One region of the Priestia sp. AB genome, then DNA from elsewhere that is predicted to be linked to it. Evidence: riboswitches for the same ligand, from Rfam matches in the RefSeq annotation. Region 1 holds a riboswitch; each other region holds the start of a gene.

Region 1 (5,661 bases):
TACAACTGCGGGATAAAAATATAGGAGATATCCGTGAGGTAGATTATGCGATATTAGAGCCTTCAGGTACATTATCTGTATTTAAAAAATCAGAAAGCAAAGATAAATCAGGATCTGTATTTTTACTTCCCCTTGTTATTGATGGGATCATTCAAGAAAAGCATTTAAATCTAATAAATAAAAATTCTTCTTGGCTTTTCAACGAATTGAAAAAAAGAGGGTACAAAGACGTGAAACGTATTTTATATTGTAGTTTTTTAAACGGGCAACTTTTTGTGGATATAAAAAATGAATGATAAAAAAATCCAGGACGAAAATGGGTTTAAACTTGGCTAATTCTATAGAAAGCCATAAACTGCTGGAGCTATTGAATACAAGATCTTTAAAAGCTGTAATAGCAATGTGTTGTTATGTATAAACTAAGAACAAGCTAATTTTTATTAACTTGCTCTTATCTATAAGATAAAGTACAAAAAGGGCTTTTTTTATTTATTAAGCTCAGCAGGAGCTGAAATATTTTCAAGAACTTTTCCTGTTTCTTTATTTGAAGTATTACTTACCGCTAAATCTCCCAAAGAAACCATTCCAATGAGTTTTCCGTTTTCTACAATAGGAAGTCTGCGTATTTGATGCTGAGACATGAGATCTGAAGCCTGCTCTACAGACATGTATTTTGTACCGGTAATGACATCAGTGGTGATCATTTCAGATATTTGTGTATTCGTATTAAAATTATTAGCTAATCCCTTGACGACTAAATCACGATCCGTTATTAGGCCTATTAGCTTATCATTTTCACAAATTGGAATAACTCCTACATCTACATTCTTCATCATATTAGCTACCTCACCACATGAATTTTTAAGGTTACCTGTCTCAATATTAGAAGTCATCACTTCTGTTATATTCATAGCAACTCCTCCTTTATTTAATCATTGTCTTACTTCACTTGATTCCCGCACCTCATCTTCTAAAACGTCCATTTGAGTTTTAGGATACAAAGCTTTAGGTTTTAATGAGAAGAAAATGGTGAATGGATTTGAAAAATTCATCGCATTTTATTGGACAGTAAAAAGGTGTAAGAATGATAGGAAACGAGGTTTTAATAAAAGAGCACAACCCGTTGGTTCGTAATAAATTTATACTTCTCATCTTTATACTTTTACAAAAGAGTTATCCGAAGCTATTTTTCATTAAATTGAAATATTAAAACTATTATATAAATTGTATAATTTAGTAGTATAAAAACTACTAGGAAGGAATTACACACTATGTTATGGTTTATATCTGCTTTAGGGACAGCTGTATGCTTCGGAGTAAACAATACTTTATTTAAATGGGGTGCCCTTCAACATTTATCTAAAGTGTGTATTCAACTTTTCTTTTATTGGATTTCTTTTTTTATCCTCTTATTATTTACTCTTATTAAAGGAAGTTTTGAATTTCACGTTTTACCTGTTTTAACGGGGGCAATAATCGGTATCTTAAATGCCAATGGCAATATCCAAATGACGAAAGCCTTTGAGAAAGGACCTGCGAGTATTACATCTACCATTATTGCGATGAATACAGTCATCGTTGTCATAGCTACATCCTTATTATTTCCTCAATCCATTCCTTTAACAAATTGGATTGGTATCGTCATTATTATATTGGCAGCTTGTATTATTCAGTATCAACCAAACAAAACGGCACACATAGAGTATAAATTATGGATTTTAAGCTGCTGTTTAGCTCTTCTATCTATCGGTACAGTTGGTGTTGTTATGAAATTCAGCACGTTTCAACACTTTAGCATGGGCGAAATGCTTGTTTCAATGTACGGCGGAGGAGCTGTCTATTTAAGTTTATTAGCTCGGAAAGAATTTAAAAAATTAACTGCACATAAAATCGAAATAAAGATAGGTATACTAGTTGGTATATTAAGTACGATTGGTTACAGCTGTTATTTATTCGCCCTAAAGGAAGGTCCATCCAGTGTGGTTTATCCAATCATTAGTTTAAATTGTATTGTTGTTTTAATTGGGAGCTTAATTATCTTTAAAGAGAGACTTAAAAAATATCAATTAATAGGAATTATTCTTACTCTATGCGGAATCGTGTTGACTAAGATATAAGTTATTGCACCAATACCGACAGAAGAACGAACATATAGTGAAATAGGTCTCCCTCTGTATGGCAACTGAAGATGTATATAGTATACATACATAGAAAAAAATAGAAAAACTTCCCCACTGCATTAAGGGAGTTTTTCTATTTTTAGGAGTTAGCTAAATGATGATTCATCCATCTTGAGTAGTTTGCTTCGCGGATAAAATATTATTCGCTAACCAAATGTGGAGGAGATGCCATCGCAAATCATTTTAAATAAGAATACAGATTGAGCTTTGGTTACCAAACTTGCCTTGCTTCGTCGATTGGATCGACCGTTTTAACTAAGAGAGAAGATACTCTCTCTCCTAACCTGTTTTTATTTATTTCAACAGGTAACGTTAATGCCGCTAGCTTGCAGAACTTTTTCTAGTGCACTTTGCTCTTTATTGCTTAAAGGAACCATTGGCAAACGAACACCGCCAACTTGTATTCCATTTAGATTTAATGCAGCTTTTACTGGTGAAGGACTTGGCGCAATAAATAATGCTCTCATAATTGGAAGCAGATTGCGATGTGTAGCAGCAGCTTTTTGGACATCGCCATTTTTGAAGGCATTAATCATTTCTTGCATATCATTGCCAATGATGTGGGAAGCAACTGAAATAACTCCTGCCCCGCCAATTGCTAATACTGGTATTGTTAACCCATCATCGCCGCTGTATAGTGTAAAGTCGCTAGGTGTTTTGCTAATAATCTCTGCCATGGCATCCAAGTTGCCACTTGCTTCCTTAATTGACACAACATTAGGGATCTCTGATAGACGAACAATTGTTTCAACAGAAATGTTAACTATGCTTCGCCCTGGGATATTATAAAGCATAACTGGTAGAGAGGTTGATTCGGCAATCGTTTTAAAATGCTGGTACAAGCCTTCTTGAGACGGCTTATTATAGTATGGAGCAACGAGCATAATACCATCGACTCCTGTTTCCTCTGCAAGTTTCGTTAAGCTCATCGAAGCTTGCGTGTTGTTTGAGCCAGTTCCAGCGATGACGTGGACTCTTCCAGCAGCAGCTTCTACAACACATTTGAATAATTCAATTTTTTCTTCTGTGGTTAATGTTGGAGACTCTCCAGTTGTACCAGCTACAACTAAGCCGTCTGTGCCATTTGTAATTAAATGCTCAACCAACGTTTTCGTCGCGTTAAAATCAATTTCGCCATTCCGATCAAACGGGGTAACCATCGCTGTTAATACTTGGCCAAAATTCATAACTACACACCCTTTATAAAATTTTTAAAATTAGAGGGGTCAGGGCCATTCATAAGAAACGCAAAAAAGCAGCAACGAGGGATTCGTTGCTGCAGTAGAAACAATATTTATTAAAAATAGTTTCCGTGCGTAAGATAGCCCTCCATACAGTTTCCCATATGACAGTTCTGTATTTATTCAACAGCAGAACCAGCTTCAAGAACATGAGATTCTTTCAGCTTCGGCAAATACCCCTTTCCACAATTGTCATTGGATCTCATTCTCCTCAAATTGTATACTTATGATCTTTGCACCTCTATCCTCACTTCAAAAAATATTGAAATAAGAAAATATTTAATTGAATTTAATATAACAGTAAATTTCCTTTCACGCAAGAATCATTTAAGTATAATTTTATGGACACCATGTAATTAAGTCCTTACCCTTATTTTTGAGAGAATGCCTCCGGATTATTGACTCAAACCCACAATCTCAGTATCACTCATATTACTATTCCACCTTTCTTTTTGCTATTCACCACATATTTTAACTTACATATTATGCACATCATAAAAAGCCACCCGCTTAGAGTGACTTAGCATTAGGTTTATTCTTTACTTCATCAGGTACGTAATCTAAAAGTACGGATATTATTGTATTAAAATGCCATGGAGTAAGATTGTTGCCAGCACTTTCTTTTAATTCAGTTCTTAGCTTTTCACCCCATATAGGATATTTATTGTTGCTTTTTGCTGCCTCTAACATATAATCGACTACATTTAGTACTTTATAATATTCATTTTCTTTTGCGCTAATATAATAGTCCTTTTGTTTATAGTTCATATCTCCAATCCCCTTTTGGTTATTTATGAACAATAAATTTTTTCATAAGATAGCATCAAATTTAGACTGTATCTCTTATTTCCTTATAACATCTACATTGATTTAAATAGTTTATAATATCTTGGTTATTTACTTCTTTGATATTATCTCCAAAAAGTTCAGCGGCACTTTCTAAACGTTCCCTTTTATTATCAATCGTTAGTACATATCGAAGTGCATCAACTACTGGTGCATTATGGTATGTACGACGAACGAAATATTCTTCGATTGCCTTATTTAAGTATTCTGATTCAGCCTTTCTAAATTTAGTTCCTGACCTTTGAAGGTTCTTTACCTCCATCTCTATCATAAATCCCTCATCCTCTCCGATTTAATTTACTATTTTATTCCCCTACTAGAAGTAAAATAAAACTTAGTTTGTATACAAATAATATATTTTCTCAAAATAAAAAACACCTGTGAAGACAGATGTTTTTTGTAAACTTAACATATTAAAGGAGAAATGATTCGTCAGCAAAAGGAGGAATCTGATTAGGTACAGTATGTGCTCATTTTTCGTATTTATACGTGTTCGAATTAAAGAATAAAATGAGATTAAGCAAACCCATTGATGTTCGATTTTTGTAAGGTTAAAGGATAGATTAATTTTTGACGAAGTGAGTTATAGAATGTAGTCAAGTTATTGGTGAGGAAATATAGCTTTATCTTTTAATTGATGCATCACAAGGACATACTAAAAAATGAGGTGATAACATGGAAATAAATCGAGCTAAACAAATTCTTTCTTCTCCCAAGGAAATTGATGTTCATTACCACGGAGTTCCTATTTGGATTAAAAGTGTAGATGAAACATCAAGTATGGCTACCGTTCATGCGAGAGGAACACATGATGAAGACCGTATGGTCCCAGTCCTTGATTTAGAAGAAAAATAAAAAGTCGGAAAGAAAGAATGTAGTTTTTTACATTCTTTTCTTCCATCTCCAAATAGAACCCAATAACTGATACCATATTTCTGTAAGCTTTATTTATAAGAAAAAAGAGGTGCAGCATGAAAGAGAAAAAAGAACCAAAACTTAGAAGTGGCGAGCTAGAAAATGCGGAACTAAAAGGCTATTATGGAATGGATCCTGAAACTAGCCTTCAATCTGTTAATTTTGCTACGACAGAGAACCCATACTTAAATGAGCATTATCAAGAAGATTCTAAAGAAAATGAATAAAAAGAGAAGAAAATAACCGACCCTTATTTCTTTTCTGTAGTTATGCATTTTTATTAAGTTGACAATAGAAGAGTTTTCAGATAACATATTTCGTTTTCGGCTTATTCTTACTTTTGCAACGATATTACCTGACACCTAACCATTATAAAGAGCCACTTGTTTTACGCAAGTGGCTCTTTGCTACGTTAATTGAATACGCTTGAACCCCTAATAAATAATGACAAAAAGCAATCTATAATTGATTTAGATTAT
Region 2 (5,661 bases), on a different contig from region 1:
TGTCGCGGAAAGAGACGGGGTAGTAGCAGGCTATGCTTCGCTTTCTTCTTATCGAGATAAAGAAGCGTACATTCAAACGGTAGAGCTATCGATTTATATTGATAAAAATCAACAGGGGCATGGTATTGGAAAACAGCTTATGAAGCGGATTTTGGAATTGGCTAAAGAACTCAACCATCACGTTGTCATTTCAGGAATTACAAAAGGGAATGATATCAGTGTCAAAATGCATAAGCAATTTAATTTTACATTTTGCGGAGAATTTAAAGAAGTAGGCTGGAAATTCGATCAGTGGCAAGATGTGCTTTTTTATCAGCTTATTTTATAAGATGTATGACACCTTTACACATTGTAACGTTTTAGTTTAATGTGTAAAGGTTATTAAAATAATAAGTCATTTTATTATTTTAATACGAAAGGTGTTAGCTATCATGAATACACATTTTCAATATCAGCATATAAGAGCTATTCCAAAAAGATGGTCCAAAAAAGAACTGCATATCCAGCTGAATAGAATCAAACACAATTCTGAACTATCTACTATAGCAGCAGATCCGCTTTTTCATCTGTTAGAATGTACCCATTCGGGCCTTCAAACTAAACAAGAAATCATAGACTACATCCAAAGCATTCCTACTCATCAACTTCCATCTTTTGTAACCCATTTAAGCAGGTTAGTTCAGCGTATTTATTATATAGAAGCTGCTGATTACTGTAATCGTCCCCTCAAAGGTTATATGCTTGTTATGAAAAATCAGCCCGCCTATATATCTCTTCATTTTGCTGATCAGATCACATAAAAAAAGCTCTCTATTCAAAAGAATAGAGAGCTTTTTTTATTCGTATTTTTTCACTGTTACTTGGCATTCTTTTAACGGAATAAGTTTTGACTTTTTCGTCCATTTGTATCCTAACCAAACAATTAAGAATAAAGGAAGTCCGATATAAGAAACAAGTACACCGTACCAGTCAATCGAATCACCCATAAACGCCGAATAGTTTTGACCTAAAATAACAACAGCACATAAAATAAAGGCAAAGATAGGACCAAACGGGAAAAGTTTTGCATGATATGGAAGTTCATTCAAATCATGACCTTGGGCAACAAATGCTCTTCTAAAACGATAGTGGCTGATGGCAATTCCTAACCAAGCAATAAAACCAGACATACCAGAAGCGTTAAGTAACCACGTGTATACCGCACCGTCTCCAAAAAATGAAGCGCCAAATGCAAGTGTACCGACAAGTGCCGTTGCAATTAAAGCATTCACCGGAACGCCTCGTTTATTTACTTTTGCTAAGAACCTTGGTGCTTTTCCATCTTTCGCTAAGTTCCACAGCATACGCGTAGAAGCATACATACCTGAGTTACCAGCAGATAAAACGGCTGTTAAAATAACGGCATTGATAGCTGATGCTGCAAACGCCAGACCTGCTCGTTCGAATATTAAAGTAAATGGACTTACTCGCACATCATCACTTGCTAATGAATCGGCTGTGTATGGAATAAGCATCCCGATAACAAAAATAGCTAAAATATAAAATAACAAGATGCGCCAGAAGACTTGTTTAACTGCGCGAGGAACCGTTTTTTCCGGATCTTCACTTTCTCCAGCTGCGACTCCAAGCAACTCTGTTCCTTGAAATGAAAAACCAGCAGCCATAAAAATACCTAAGACAGTAAAGAATCCACCGTGAATGGGTCCATCACCAAGCGTGAAGTTTTTAAACCCTGGTGCTTCATTGTTAAAGATACCAAAAATCATCATAATGCCAATAACTAAAAAGATGATAACCGTTACTACTTTAATTAACGAAAACCAAAATTCAGATTCACCAAATCCTTTTACAGAAAGGTAGTTAAGCCCAAACATAATTAATAAAAACAGGGCACTCCATAAAATAGAAGAAGAGTTTGGGAACCAAAATTTCATAATAAGGGCTCCAGCAGATAATTCAGCTGCAATCGTAATAGCCCAGTTATACCAATAGTTCCAGCCGAGAGCGAAACCAAAGGATGGATCTACAAACCGAGACGCATACGTACTAAACGAACCAGCTTCAGGCATATAAGCTGCGAGCTCCGCTAGGCTGGTCATCAAAAAGTAAACCATGACACCAATGATAGCGTAAGCTAAAAGCGCTCCCCCAGGTCCTGCTGTGTGAATTGCTCCACCACTTGCTAGGAATAAGCCGGTTCCGATGGCTCCTCCTAATGAAATCATCGTTAAGTGGCGAGATTTCAACCCACGTTTTAATTCTTGCTGCTCTTGCATAGATAAATACTCCTTTCGAATGTACGGAAAGAGACGGGATAACATAAAAAAAGCCCGCAGTATATGTGCGCGCTTTTAAATCTGAAAACCGCGTCAACCTTCCGTGAAGATAGCTCTTCACACCACTCGCATGATGTGACAGTTCTGTTCCTGTTCGGAGACAGCCCCAGCTTAAATCAACCGAGAAGTGATCTAAACTTCGGCAATTTTTCCTTTCAAGCAACATCCTCAATGTTCTCTGCATTTCCGTTGCTTTACTATTAAAAACTGCGACCTCTACCTCATCGATTAGGATGAGGGTTTTTTATATTCATTTGACATAAAAGAAGTATACCAAATACTAAAACGATTGTCATTATAAAAAATAGATTCAGAAAATAGAAACATCTTTGAAATCTCTCGAATCTATTTTGTTACATATGGTATAATGAATGTTGTCATAATACTACATAAATATCCGAACGTACCACAGGGGGAGCCGCCGTGCTGAGAGTGAACAAATTGTTCAGACCCTTCGAACCTGTTAGTTAACGCTAGCGTAGGAATGTGGGAATAGTAGCATATATTTGCTTACTCCTGTGTAAACCGTTTGATATGAATGATTTTGATATGAATGATTCAAAAACAGGAGTGAGAAACGTGAATAAAGCATTACCTTTACAGGCTAAAATTGAAATAGCTATTTTTGCAGCATTAGCACTTCTACTTGATCTTTTGCCTTCCATTAAGATTGCAACGGCTGTGAGTATTTCGTTCTCCATGGTGCCCATTTTTATTATGTGCTTTCGCTGGGGAGTAAAAGGCGGAGCTCTATCTGGTCTATTATGGGGGCTGTTGCAGTTGGCAACAGGAACGGCTTATATTTTAACAGCGCTACAAACGTTTATTGAATATATTGTGGCTTTTGCTTTTATAGGTTTTGGAGGTATTTTTTCGCAATCTATTAAAACAAATTTAGCTAACAATAACAGATCAAAAGCTTTTGTTTTGATTGTTTTATCCCTTGTTATCGGCAGCTTCGCACGGTATGTCTGGCACTTTATTGCGGGTATTATTTTCTGGGGATCGTATGCGCCAAAGGGCATGTCCGCTCTATGGTATTCTTTTTCAATGAACGGGATTTCAATGGTAGGATCACTAATAGCCTGCTTAGTCATTCTTTCACTATTAATTCCATCCGCATCAAGAATGATTGTAACTAAATCACACTCATAATAAAAAAGACTAAATCTACCAAGATTTAGTCTTTTTTGTCATTTGTCACCTTTGTTTACACAAAAGTGTGTCAGGTTTGATAACATAGTTAGTGAAATATTCAAAAAACTGTTTTATGATAATCACCATATTCAAACGTGATAAGGGATTGATAGCATGCTACAGAAATGGATAACGAGCATAGGTTTAGATATCGGAACAAGCACAACAAAGCTGATTGTAAGCAAGCTGTTAATAGCAAATCAACAAAATCAGTTTACGCTGCCAGGCTGTCAAATTATTGATCGTCGCGTAACGTATGCAAGTTCTATCTATACCACCCCTATGCTAAACGATGTTGAAATTGATGTTCAAAGATTAACGGTACTACTAGAACAAGAGTATAAGAACGCAGGAATCTCATTAGATCAAGTGGAGGCAGGTGCTGTGATCATCACAGGAGAAACGGCCAGAAAGCAAAATGCAGAAAGTATCGTTCACTATCTAGCCGAACATGCTGGGGATTTTGTTGTTGCAACAGCCGGCGCTGAATTAGAGGGAATATTAGCAGCAAAAGGCTCAGGAGCAATAGAACGTTCTGCTGAAACAAATGCAGTAATTGCCAATATTGATGTAGGAGGAGGTACTGCTAACATCGCTTTATGTCAAAATGGAAAAGTGATAGAAACATTTACACTGCATGTAGGCGGGAGATTAATTCGACTAAATGAAGACGGTCTTGTTACCTACGTTTCGTCTCATTTAACTGAATTTTTGAAAAATAATTCTTTAACACTGCAAGAAGGTGAAAAAGCAGCATTTGAAAAGCTCTCGTCTATCTGTCAATTACTAGCTGAAGAAACCGTGAATTATGTAAAAGCGCTGAATCAAAATTCCTCGCTGCTCGTTTCTCCTCATACAAGATCTTCTATACATCCTGAAACGATCATGGTTTCAGGAGGAGTAGGAGCAATGATGGAGAAGCAAAAGCCAATAACAGTGAAGGAAGTGGCCATACACGGAGACGTTGGTCCGCTTCTAGCGTATCATTTTCAATCCATCCAAGTATCTCAAGCCTCTGAGACAACGCGCGCTACTGTAATTGGTGCTGGTATGCAAAATACAGAAGTTAGCGGATCAACCGTATACATTGGGTCGAAGCGGCTGCCGCTAAAAAATATTCCGATTATAAAGATACCGGTTCAGCAAGAAGAGACGTGGAATCCGCAGCTGTTTCAAGAAAGAGCACGAGCGGTATGTATGCAGGCTTCAACTATTTTCAGTGCAGAAGATCCCCTTGCTGCTATTGCTTTATCTCATTTTCCTTACTGCAGCTATAAGATGCTTCAAGAATTAGCAAAAATAATAAGCGATGAATTTATTGTTTGTTTTAAGGGAGCTAAGTGCCTCGTTGTTCTATGCGAACAAGATATTGCAAAAGCTTTAGGACAAGCACTAGCTAAACAGAGGAAAGAGTTAGAAATTATTTGTTTAGATCAAATTGATTTTACACACGGAGATTACATCGATCTAGGGTTACCAGTAGCTGGAGAAGCGATCTCCGTTTCCGTTAAAACGCTCGCTTTTTCATCATAATCAGCTGAACACACAAGGAGGAAACGATGTTTAAAACTACACGAATGTTAGGAGAAACATTTTCATTTTATAGCTTAAAAGAAATCATGGCCAAAGCAAACGAAGAGCGTTCTGGAGATCAGCTCGCAGGAGTTAGCGCCGAGTCAATGAAAGAACGAATGGCAGCAAAGCAAGTTCTAGCTGATATCACACTTGCTGATATCAGAAACTACCCGCTGCTCAGCGCTGATGAAGACAACATCTCGGCATTAATTGAAAGTCAGATTGATTCATCTGTTTACGACATTATTAAAAATTGGACAGTAGGGGATTTAAGAGAATACATTTTATCCGATCAGCATAGCGGAGAAGACCTTCTTGGACTTAGCAAAGGATTAAGCAGCGAAATGATTGCGGCAGCTACTAAAATTATGTCCAATTTAGATTTAATTCAAGGAGCTGCCAAGATAGAAGTGCAAACTACTTGTCAAACGACTATCGGCCAAAAAGGAGTATTGGCTTCTAGAGCTCAGCCTAATCATCCTTCAGATAACTTAAAGGGAATGAGAGCATCTCTATACGAAGCGTTAAGCTATGGAATTGGAGATGCGGTTAT
Region 3 (5,661 bases), on a different contig from region 1:
AAATATCTTGGACATGTTTGTCTTTGTAGGTTTTCGCCTGCGGCTTTGCAAGACTCAAGAACTCATCGGTAATCAATTCAATTCTATCTAACTCATGATTTATCATTTCTACATAGTAAGGCTGACCGCTCGTTTCTTTTAATAACTGCATAAATCCTTTTACCGCCGTCAGAGGGTTTCGAATTTCGTGAGCAATCCCAGCCGCTAACTGTCCGACTAAGGAAAGCTGAGCGGATTCACGCAGCAATTTTTCAGTTTTTTTACGTTCTGTGATATCACGAAACAAAACTTGAATGGCCTGCTTTCCCATATAGGGAATAGGAAAGGCAATGGTTTCGGCATCAATCGTATGACCGTCTTTATGAATAAACTTTTCTTCCTGTAGGTCTACAGATTTATTTTCTGTTTTCATTCGATAAATTCGCTGTTTTACAACATCATAGTAATCAGGGTGAACAAACTGATAAACACAAGCTCCTAATACGTCTTGAGGACTTTTGTATCCTAGCGCTTTGGCTCCTGCAGGGTTGATGTAATGAATTTTCCCTTCACTATGCACGATAATCGCTTCCGGCGATAACTCAATCAAGCTTCGATAGCGCTCTTCGCTTTCTTTTAAAGCCGTTTCAGCCTGCTTGCGTGATGTTATATCTCGATAGACAAAAGCAATGCATAACGGCCAATCATTCATGTTTTCAACGCGGAATAGTGTGACGCTTACATTAATTAAATGACCGTCTTTATGCTGTCTGACCGTCTCAAATTCCGTTTTCGATTCACCTGATTGAATGGTCTTATGAAGTTCGCACACTGGCTCCTTTAAAAACGAAGGTATAATCGGAAGAGGCTTTTGATGAATTTCTTCAAACGTCCAGCCAAATGTATTCTCAAACGCAGGGTTCACTTGAAGCGTTTTCCCTTCTAAGTCAACGACAGCAACAGCATCTGCGTTATGATAAATAAAAGGCTGAATCTGTTCTTTTTTCTCCTGATAACTAGTTATATTCACGCAATGTCCCATAATTTCAGGCTTTTCTGTGTAAGATAAAGGGGTTAAGTTTACTACATAGCGTTTATCATTTATTTGAAGCTCGTACATAAGCTTTTTCTTTTTGTTTAGTGCTTCGAAAAAATGCTCATACGAGACCCATTCTTCTAGAGGTATTTTTTGCTCATGAACGCTTTCACCTTGATACATACTGTAAACAAGATGGTCATTTTTTTGTTTGTAAGCAAATATGATTCCTAGCGCCTCAGCTGAATGATTTTCTGCATGTAATCGGACTATTTTTCTATTTTTGTTCATCGTTCATATTTACCTACCCCTCACTAACATCTTTCCTACTCGTTCTCATTCTCTTAATTTTACATGAGGATTTTAGAATTTACTAGATAAAGAAGCGGATATTTTCCATTCATTCACATAAAAAAACGCCTGTAAAGGCGCTTTTTTATGTGAAGAGGAATTACTTTGAATGATGCATTTTATGACAGTGTCGCTTTGGCACAAAACCATTTTGCTCCATATGCTGATAGCGATTTTCCATATGTGAAGAAATGTTTTGACTCTCCGTTTTGCTTAGCACGCCGTACTCCACATATTTTGAAAGTATTTCTTTCTTTTTTGCTAGCATTTCTTTGTACAGCACGGACAGTTCCTGCTTTTGCTGAGACGTCAGCTGCACGTCTTTTGTTTCTGGCTTAGGATTGCTTTCCGCTAATACAGGCGTCGCGCTCATAAATAAAAAAGCTGCTGCTGCACTTATCATAATCTTTCGCAAACAATCTACTTCCTTTCATCATATAGTAGTTATAGTTTGCGAACTTCTATTTGTTTTCATTCATTCTGTTTGCTTAAGACTCGATAGCTCCTCCTACATCATAGTCGCTAAGATCAATTTCCATTTCCATTTCAAGTGCTAATTTAGCAAGCTCTGAACCAAGATAAGGACCCGACGTTAAGCCTGAAGCTCCGAGACCATTCGCTACTAGTATTCCTTCGTAAGCCGGAAGAGCTCCAATGACTGGCAAGAAGCCTGGAGTAAATGGTCGAAACCCTACCCTTGTTTCTAAGACTGTGCTTTCTGTTAAGCCGGGAGCAATTGATAAGGCCTTTGAAAAAATCTCATGCATCCCCCCAGCAGTTACCCTCAAGTCATAGCCCGTGTCGTTTTCATGTGTTGCTCCAATGACAATTTGACCTTGTTCAAATGAAAGAATATATTGGTCGCTTGGAGGCATCACAACGGGCCAGTCTTTTGTATCTACATCAGGGAGATGCAAGTGGACAATTTGCGCTTTTTGAAAGCTTGCTAAAAATTCCACTCCAAGAGGCTCTAGTAATTGATTTGCCCACGCTCCTGCCGTTACGATTGTTGTACTTGCTAGAAGGGTTTGTCCATTTACGGAAACGCCCGTTACTTGATTATTTTCATAAAGTAGTTCTGCGTTTCCTTCTATTATTTTTGCACCGTTTTTCTTCGCTGCATTCACAAGTGCGTTTCGAAGAGCTCTTCCGTTAACGCGAGCGGCTCCACTAATATGAACTGAACTGTATTCTTCCGAAAGAACCGGAAACAAAGCCTGTGTTTCTTTAGCGGATAAACGTGTAATCTCGCCTATTTCAGGAGCTTCTTCCCGACGCTTATATGCTCTTTCTTCCATTTTTTTAAGCTTTTGCTCATCAGTATGTAAGCTAATTGCTCCTACTCGCTTATATCCCGTATCCGTTTCTCCATCTTCTTCTAATTGCTGAATTAATGTTTGATAGTACTTAGCGCCGCCTTTTGCTAAGCGGTACCATGCTTTATTTCGACGCTGCGAAAGCCATGGACAAACAATTCCTGCTGCTGCATCAGTAGCTTGACCAGCATCCTTGCGATCTATCAATGTCACATCTGCTCCTGCTTTTGCTAAATGATATGCTGTAGAAGCTCCAAGTACCCCAGCTCCAACTACGATGTATGTTTTCATACCAAAACACCCTTTTCTTTCTTCTAATATTCTCATGCTATATGTACGCAACTTTAGCATAGCAAAAAAAGAAGTCACATACTAGGCGAAGCTATCTTGAGCTTATTTTTGAGTCTTGCTGACTTTGACATATAGCTCCTTTCATTGTAAACAAAAGCGCAATAAGTTCTTTTACGGGAATTATGGTGAGATGAAGCAAACCATAAATAGTGATCACCCATATTTAACACTGCGCTTACCGCTTTTTTATTATAGTTTCTGAATAAAAAAATGAAAGAATAAAACCACTATAATATGTAAATAAAAAGAAATAACCATTATTTTAAGGAGAGCGTATGCAATCTTCATTTGTATTATTTTTCATTATTCTTGGTTTACTATTTGGCAAGTGGCGAAGGTATCAAGAATACTATCCTACTTTGCTGTTTTGGGTCACAGGGAATTTGCTTTATGAAGTGCTCCTGTTTCATCACCGCGTATGGGTATTTCACCCTGTTGGTATTGATCACCTTTTTCTACCCGATCACCTAATGGTTTCCCTTGGAATAACCTTAATTATTTATCCTTTTGTTATACCGGTTTTTTTAGGAAGGCTGCCGCTGCATGTAAGCGGCCGGCTGTGGTGGATTCTTTTGTGGGCGCTTTTATTTACTGTGATTGAGTTCATTGCTTATGTTAATCACAGTATCACTCATCATTATGGATGGTCGCTGCTGTGTTCTTTTCTCTTCAATATTGTCACGTTCTCACTTTTAGTCATTCATCAGAAGACAGCACTGGTCGCTTGGATTCTATCTGGAAGCTTCATAGCTTTCTTATTTATTTTTTTTGATATTCCTATGCCTTAACTTTTCATTGACTAGACGGAGGAAAAGGAAATATAATAGGAATTACATTTAAATATAATTTTCCTCTCTGAGAATAGAGGTGCATGAAATCAAGAGTCACTTATTGGAGACTAATGGAGTCTGTGAAGATAAGTAAAAGGGATTTCGTGCCGAAGTATATAAACATCCATTGTGTTCATATACTGGTTCAGTATTGAATAAATGCTGAGCTGTCACAAACCATTTGGTTTGTGGAGAGCTATTGAAGAGATGTTGATGCCTAGAATGTAATAATACTTTATTATTATGAAACCAAGACGCGTGAACATCACTTCACGGGTCTTTTTTGTGTTTTTCTACTGACCATCAAAGTTCAAAGTTATAGTTGAATGATTTAAATGGAGGGATACGGATTATGTACTTACATGGAACGAGTAAAATTAACAGCAACAATCATTTAGAAATTGGGCAGTGCGATACGGTCGAACTGAAAAAACAATACGGCACTCCTCTATACATCTACGATCAAGAATTAATTGAAACGAAATGCAAGGCCTTCCATTCAGCCTTTCGAAGAAGCGGATTTTCATATCAAATCGCCTATGCAGGGAAAGCATTTCTTTGTATGGAAATGGCTAGCCTTTTAACGAAGCTTGATATGTCACTAGATGTGGTCTCAGGAGGTGAATTATTTACAGCGCTTGAAGCTGGATATCCAGCTGAACGCATTCATTTTCACGGAAATAATAAAACGATTGAAGAAATGGAAATGGCTCTTGATGCGAATATTGGCTGTTTTGTTGTGGATAACTTTACCGAACTTGAAGTTTTGCATGCCTTAGCAGCTGAGCGCAAACAGAAAGCATCTATTCTTCTGCGTGTTACCCCAGGGATTGAAGCCCATACACATGAATATATTATGACCGGACAGGAAGACTCCAAGTTTGGATTTGGTCTTTCCAATGACCAAGCCATGAAAGCGGTAAGTTCTGCGTTAGAAAAGCCTTACTACGATCTTTTAGGCATTCATTGTCATATTGGTTCGCAAATTTTTGAAGTAGATGGTTTTTCTCGCGCCATTGATATTTTAACTGATTTCTTATTCAGCATTCGTGATAAAATGGAATTTGAAGTAAAAGTTTTAAACGTAGGTGGTGGTTTTGGTATTCGTTATACCGAAAGCGACTCTCCTCTTCCAGTTGAGTATTATGTAGATGCACTGACAGAAAAGCTAAGCCGCACGTTAACTGAACAGAGTTATACGCTTCCAGAAGTCTGGATTGAGCCTGGAAGAAGCATCGTAGGAGAAGCAGGTACAACGCTTTATACAATTGGATCAACGAAGGAGATTCCAGGTGTACGAAAATACGTAGGAATTGACGGCGGTATGACCGATAATATCCGTCCTGCTCTTTACGATGCAAAACATGAAGCTGTCTTGGCTAATAGAGTGACGGATAAAAAAGATGAAACAGTATCAATTGCGGGTAAATGCTGTGAATCAGGAGATATGCTTATTTGGGATATCGATTTACCGCGCGTTAATCAAGGAGATTTATTAGCAGTGTCCTCTACAGGTGCCTACAACTATTCAATGGCTAGCAATTACAACCGTATTCCGCGCCCTGCTGTTGTATTTGTAAAAAATGGAGAAGCTCGTCTTGCTGTAGAGCGAGAAACATACGAAGATTTGGTGCGTAAAGATGTAAAGCCGGTCGTTACTACGTATGCAATGAGCAAATAATAGCTGTTCTTGCGTAGTAAAGAAGCTATTGTTGTTTGGAGGAAATCTAACTATGGTTTTAAGTATATTTAAAACGTACAGATCATCGCTTATTCTGCTTCTCGCTATTTTAATTGG
Region 4 (5,661 bases), on a different contig from region 1:
AATTTACTGCATAAAGAAGCAAAAGTCATTTAATAAGTCAAAAGTCAAAACAATGGGGGTATTGCAATGGGACGCAAAGTGTTAGTTCTAGGAGAAGCACGTGATGGGGGATTACGAAACGTATCGTTTGAAGCGATTTCCGCAGCGTCTACTGTAGCTGACGGTGGGGAAATTGTTGCAGCGTTAGTAGGGAAGGACGTAAAAGCTTTAAGTGAAGAGCTTATTGCGTACGGAGCGAATAAAGTTGTTGTGACGGAGCATGAAGATTTAGCTGCTTACACATCGGATGGTTATGCTCAGGCGTTATTAGCCATCATTGAAAGTGAACAGCCTGAAGCTATCGTATTTGGCCATACGGCTCTTGGCAAAGACCTAGCGCCAAAACTGGCAGCTCGCTTAGACAAAGGACTTATCTCAGATGTGACGGATGTAGAAGTTGGAGGGGATCAAGTAGTCTTCACTCGCCCAATTTATTCTGGTAAAGCATTTGAAAAGAAAATCATGACCGATGCTTTTACGTTTGTCACGATTCGTCCAAATAATATTTCACCGCTTGCAAAAGATGAGGGACGTACAGGCGATGTAGAGGATTTAAATGTTGAAATCAAAAACCTGCGTACAGTTGTAAAAGAAGTTGTACGGAAAGCAACGCAAGGGGTTGATTTATCCGAAGCAAAAGTCGTGATTGCAGGTGGTCGAGGTGTAAAAAGCACGGAAGGTTTTGGACCTCTCCAAGAACTAGCGGACGTGTTAAATGGAGCTGTTGGGGCGTCTCGCGGAGCGTGCGATGCAGATTACTGCGACTATTCTCTTCAGATCGGTCAGACGGGCAAAGTAGTCACACCAGATTTATACATTGCCTGCGGAATCTCGGGAGCCATTCAGCATTTGGCCGGCATGTCAAATTCAAAAATTATTGTTGCCATTAACAAAGATCCTGAGGCAAATATTTTTAAAGTAGCTGATTACGGAATCGTTGGAGATTTATTTGAAGTGGTGCCTCTGCTAACGGAAGAATTTAAAAAGCTGAAAGTACATTCTGTGTAAATAGTAAAAGAGGCTAGGACAAACGTATTTTTGTTGAAGGAAGATCCGAACGATTAATCGTTCGGATTTTTTCATGGACGTAGTTGCTTTTAGCTGGTGATTGGAGGGCAAGGCGAAGACTCCCGCGGAAAGCGAAGTCTTGCACGGAAATCAACAGCGGTGGAACAAGTGATTTGTACGAGCTTATTTATCCAATCTGTTCGCTTTTAGATTCGGTTGATTTAGTTAGGTCTCAATCTCTTTTATTACGTGGAGAGCGAAATTTTCTACGCATATTTTTAGGCAAATTGTACAAACTAGATCGAAGAATAAACAGTATAAATGTAAGCAAAAAGTTAGCAAACCTTATTTGAAGGTGATATACTGTGAGTAGAATTTGGATATTGCATATATTTAGGAGGAATTAAAATGGCTATTGCACATGCTACAGATAAAAACTTTACAGATGAAATTAAATCAGGCCTAGTGCTTGTTGACTTTTGGGCACCATGGTGCGGACCTTGTAAAATGATTGCTCCAGTTCTTGAAGAAATCGATGGCGAACTTAACGATAAGGTTAAAATCGTGAAAGTAGACGTTGATGAAAACCAAGAAACGGCTGGAAAATTTGGTGTTATGAGTATCCCAACTTTAGTATTATTTAAAGATGGAGAGAAAGTTGACCAAGTAGTTGGTTTCCAACCAAAAGAAGCATTAACAGAATTAATTAATAAACACGCGTAAGTCAAAACCTAGCTCAGGCTAGGTTTTTTCTTTTTCTCCACTTTTTCTCTTTTGGGAATACTTTTATTTAGCGAATATGCGTTCGTTTGTTTTATACTAGATGTAAGGAACACCGCCATAAATCCGGCTTATGTGCATGTATTGTAAGGCAGGAAAGAATGTAGGTTACGCTTCATAAGCGAATGTATAGATGGACAGAGTAAGAGAAGAGGAAGGAGAAAAATATGAACGATTATTTAAAAGAAAAGCTGGCTATTTTACCGGATCAGCCCGGCTGTTACTTGATGAAAGATAAATATGGAACGGTCATTTACGTAGGAAAAGCAAAAGTATTAAAAAATCGAGTGCGCTCCTACTTTACCGGATCTCATGACGGAAAGACGCTTCGACTTGTAAACGACATTGTCGATTTTGAATATATCGTCACATCTTCTAATTTAGAAGCGCTTATTTTAGAAATGAATTTAATTAAAAAGCATGATCCAAAATACAATATCATGCTTAAAGATGATAAGGGTTATCCCTTTATTAAGATTACAGCTGAAAAACAGCCCCGACTTGTTATTACAAGAAAAATAAAAAAAGATAAAGGGAAATACTTCGGTCCTTATCCTAACGTTCAAGCTGCAAATGAAACAAAGCGGCTTCTTGATCGCATTTATCCATTAAGAAAGTGCTCTACCATGCCAGACAGACCTTGTTTGTATTACCATATCGGGCAATGTCTAGCTCCTTGCGTAAAAGAAGTAAAAGAAGAGCAAAACAAACATATTATTGAAAATATCACGCGGTTTTTAAATGGTGGATATGAGCATGTCAAAACAGAGTTAACTGAAAAAATGTTAAAAGCTTCAGAAGAACTTGACTTTGAACGGGCTAAAGAATATCGAGATCAAATTGCTCATATCGAAGCGACAATGGAAAAGCAAAAAGTAACGTTTAATGATTTTGTTAATCGAGATGTGTTTGGCTATTCTTATGATAAAGGCTGGATGTGTGTTCAAGTTTTCTTTATTCGCCAAGGGAAGTTAATTGAGCGAGAAGTTTCTATGTTTCCTTTTTATAAAGAGCCAGAAGAAGATTTCTTAACTTTTATCGGTCAGTTTTATGCCAAAAATATTAAGCCAAAAGAAGTGATGGTTCCAGCAACGATTGATGCAGAGTTGGCTGAGAAATTAGTAGAAGTAGAAGTTCAGCATCCAAAGCGAGGCAAAAAGAAAGAATTAGTAGAACTTGCGTGTAAAAATGCAAAAATTGCGCTCGGTGAAAAATTCTATTTAATTGAACGAGATGAAGAGCGCACGGTTGGCGCAGTTGAACGGTTAGGAGAAGAGCTTGGAATTGCAGCTCCTTACCGGATTGAAGCATTTGATAACTCAAATATTCAAGGGACAGATCCCGTTTCTGCAATGATTGTTTTTGTTGATGGGAAACCGGAAAAGAAAGAATATCGCAAATATAAAATTAAGACCGTACATGGACCAGATGATTACAGTTCCATGAGAGAAGTCGTTCGCAGACGGTATTCCAGAGCGTTAAAAGAAGGTCTTCCGCTCCCGGATTTAATTGTTGTAGATGGAGGCAAAGGGCATTTAGCTGCAGTACAGGACGTTCTCGAAAATGAATTGGGACTTTTAGTGCCTACAGCAGGTCTTGTCAAAGATGATAAGCACAGAACCTCCAACCTGATGATTGGTGAGCCTCCTCAAATCATACCGCTCGAACGCAATAGTCAAGAATTTTATTTGCTTCAGCGAATTCAAGATGAAGTTCACCGCTTTGCGATTACCTTCCACCGTCAAGTGCGCTCTAAGTCCGCTTTTCAGTCTGTTCTGGACGATATTCCGGGAGTGGGCGAAAAGCGTAAAAAAGCTTTGTTAAAGTATTTTGGTTCGGTGAAAAAATTGAAAGAAGCAACGGTTGATGATATTCGAAATTCAGGTGTTCCTCAAAACATCGCTGAAAAAATTTATGAAACATTGCAAAAATAGTCTTGAAATAATAGAAAATATCTGATAAGCTATTAACTAATTTCATACGACACTTCATCAAATGAAGTGAAGATAGAGGTGCAAATTTAATCAGTACGTATCAGGAAGGGTATGAGCTCTTATGAATGATGCGGAAAGGGAAATTTGCCGAAGTGAACATTACCTCATAGTAATGATTGCTGGTTCTGCGTTGAATAAACGTAGGATTGTCAAGATGTAGATTCTTGGAGAGCTATCTCACGGCAGTGGACGGTTATGTTTTATAATTTTCGTTCGTTAAGCAATGAGAGCTCATCTCATTGCTTTTTTTATTGTCTGAGTAAAAAAATTTAGCTTCTCATCATCCTGCATATGCAAATTTATTGAAAAGGAATGAACAAAATTATGGCATTAATCGTTCAAAAATTTGGTGGAACATCTGTTGGTTCTGTTGAACGTATCCAACATGTAGCAAACCGTGTTATTCAAGAAGCAGAGCGCGGTAACCAAGTAGTTGTTGTTGTATCGGCAATGGGCAAAACTACAGATGCACTGGTGAAATTAGCAAGTGATATTACAGACAGTCCAAGCAAACGCGAAATGGATATGCTTCTTACAACTGGAGAACAAGTAACGATTTCCCTGTTAACAATGGCCCTTCAATATAAAGGGTATGAAGCAACTTCGCTAACAGGTTGGCAAGCTGGTATCCATACGGAAGCAGTTCACAGCAATGCACGAATCCAGCACATTGACACGACTTGTATTCAAAGGCAATTAGATAGAGGCCGAATCGTAGTAGTAGCTGGATTCCAAGGCTGTTCAGAAGATGGAAGCATTACAACATTAGGTCGAGGCGGCTCTGACACGACGGCAGTAGCTCTTGCCGCAGCATTAAAAGCTGCAAAATGTGATATTTATACAGACGTAACAGGAGTGTTTACGACAGATCCGCGCTATGTAGAAGATGCTCGTAAGCTTCACTCTATTTCATATGACGAAATGTTAGAATTAGCTAATTTGGGAGCAGGGGTGCTGCATCCGCGCGCTGTTGAGTTTGCAAAAAATTATCAGGTACCGCTAGAAGTGCGTTCAAGCTTAGAAAACGAGAATGGAACGATTGTTGAGGAGGAAGTTTCAATGGAACAAAACTTAGTCGTAAGAGGAATTGCGTTTGAAGATAATATTTCACGAGTGACAATTGAAGGGTTAAACAACGAGTTGCAAACTCTTTCTACTATTTTTACAGCATTAGCAAAAGAACAGTTAAATGTGGACATTATTATTCAAAACGTAACCGCTAATAATCGTCTCTCTATCTCATTTTCTATTAAAACCGTAGACGTAGACGCCGCTCTTGCCGTCTTAAAAGAGTATAAATCTACTTTAGGATATACGCGTATTGAACATGAAAGCGGTCTGGCTAAAGTATCAATTGTTGGCTCTGGCATGATTTCTAATCCAGGCGTTGCAGCGGAAATGTTTGAAGTGCTGGCAGGAGAGAAAATTGAAGTGAAGATGGTCAGCACGTCTGAAATTAAAGTATCTACAGTTGTACCGCATGCTGATATGGTAAAAGCTGTTGAGACGCTTCACGTAGCATTTGAATTAGAAGAGCAGCAAGCAGTGCAAGTATAAAGAAGAGAAAAAAGACGTGGTATCTCCACGTCTTTTATATACGTATTTCCTACTTTTTATAACGCTCCGCGCGTGTTTCGGTAGGTAAGATATCTTTTCGGTCCCACTGCACGGAAATCAGCACTTTTCCGTTCTTTTCTTTATGTGTTAAGTAGGCTTCTGTTAGGCAGTTGTTTTGACGCTGAATCTGTTCAGCCACAAATCCTGACTCAAGATGAAACGAACAAGTTTCCTGCTGAAATCTTTTGCTGACCACATCACCTGATAACTCAAGTTCTAGTGA

What was found. Region 1 has a riboswitch for lysine ahead of dapA (4-hydroxy-tetrahydrodipicolinate synthase). Riboswitches for the same ligand answer to the same signal wherever they lie in the genome.
Region 2: linked by a shared signal. The riboswitch ahead of POF52_RS20645 (amino acid permease) and the one ahead of dapA (4-hydroxy-tetrahydrodipicolinate synthase) in region 1 are both predicted to bind lysine.
Region 3: linked by a shared signal. The riboswitch ahead of lysA (diaminopimelate decarboxylase) and the one ahead of dapA (4-hydroxy-tetrahydrodipicolinate synthase) in region 1 are both predicted to bind lysine.
Region 4: linked by a shared signal. The riboswitch ahead of POF52_RS00870 (aspartate kinase) and the one ahead of dapA (4-hydroxy-tetrahydrodipicolinate synthase) in region 1 are both predicted to bind lysine.

The regions. Positions count from the first base shown of each region.
Region 1 is NZ_JAQMYN010000002.1:33,266-38,926, forward strand. It holds gene POF52_RS06415 (DUF421 domain-containing protein) at 1-296, shown strand, start outside; gene POF52_RS06420 (CBS domain-containing protein) at 486-911, opposite strand; gene POF52_RS06425 (DMT family transporter) at 1,272-2,117, shown strand; gene dapA (4-hydroxy-tetrahydrodipicolinate synthase) at 2,480-3,367, opposite strand; lysine riboswitch at 3,495-3,673, opposite strand; gene POF52_RS06435 (hypothetical protein) at 3,932-4,189, opposite strand; gene POF52_RS06440 (hypothetical protein) at 4,251-4,538, opposite strand; gene POF52_RS06445 (H-type small acid-soluble spore protein) at 4,943-5,122, shown strand; gene POF52_RS06450 (hypothetical protein) at 5,239-5,409, shown strand; gene POF52_RS06455 (DUF3243 domain-containing protein) at 5,658-5,661, opposite strand, start outside.
Region 2 is NZ_JAQMYN010000007.1:81,437-87,097, reverse strand. It holds gene POF52_RS20655 (GNAT family N-acetyltransferase) at 1-328, shown strand, start outside; gene POF52_RS20650 (hypothetical protein) at 432-800, shown strand; gene POF52_RS20645 (amino acid permease) at 837-2,276, opposite strand; lysine riboswitch at 2,379-2,563, opposite strand; TPP riboswitch at 2,738-2,838, shown strand; gene thiT (energy-coupled thiamine transporter ThiT) at 2,871-3,491, shown strand; gene POF52_RS20635 (ethanolamine ammonia-lyase reactivating factor EutA) at 3,648-5,066, shown strand; gene POF52_RS20630 (ethanolamine ammonia-lyase subunit EutB) at 5,093-5,661, shown strand, end outside.
Region 3 is NZ_JAQMYN010000003.1:103,720-109,380, forward strand. It holds gene POF52_RS10170 (PAS domain-containing sensor histidine kinase) at 1-1,306, opposite strand, end outside; gene POF52_RS10175 (YckD family protein) at 1,467-1,781, opposite strand; gene POF52_RS10180 (NAD(P)/FAD-dependent oxidoreductase) at 1,855-2,973, opposite strand; gene POF52_RS10185 (CBO0543 family protein) at 3,309-3,821, shown strand; lysine riboswitch at 3,888-4,070, shown strand; gene lysA (diaminopimelate decarboxylase) at 4,216-5,544, shown strand; gene POF52_RS10195 (dicarboxylate/amino acid:cation symporter) at 5,597-5,661, shown strand, end outside.
Region 4 is NZ_JAQMYN010000001.1:174,356-180,016, forward strand. It holds gene POF52_RS00850 (electron transfer flavoprotein subunit beta/FixA family protein) at 1-33, shown strand, start outside; gene POF52_RS00855 (electron transfer flavoprotein subunit alpha/FixB family protein) at 67-1,047, shown strand; gene trxA (thioredoxin) at 1,456-1,770, shown strand; gene uvrC (excinuclease ABC subunit UvrC) at 1,995-3,761, shown strand; lysine riboswitch at 3,827-4,004, shown strand; gene POF52_RS00870 (aspartate kinase) at 4,146-5,378, shown strand; gene POF52_RS00875 (YslB family protein) at 5,428-5,661, opposite strand, start outside.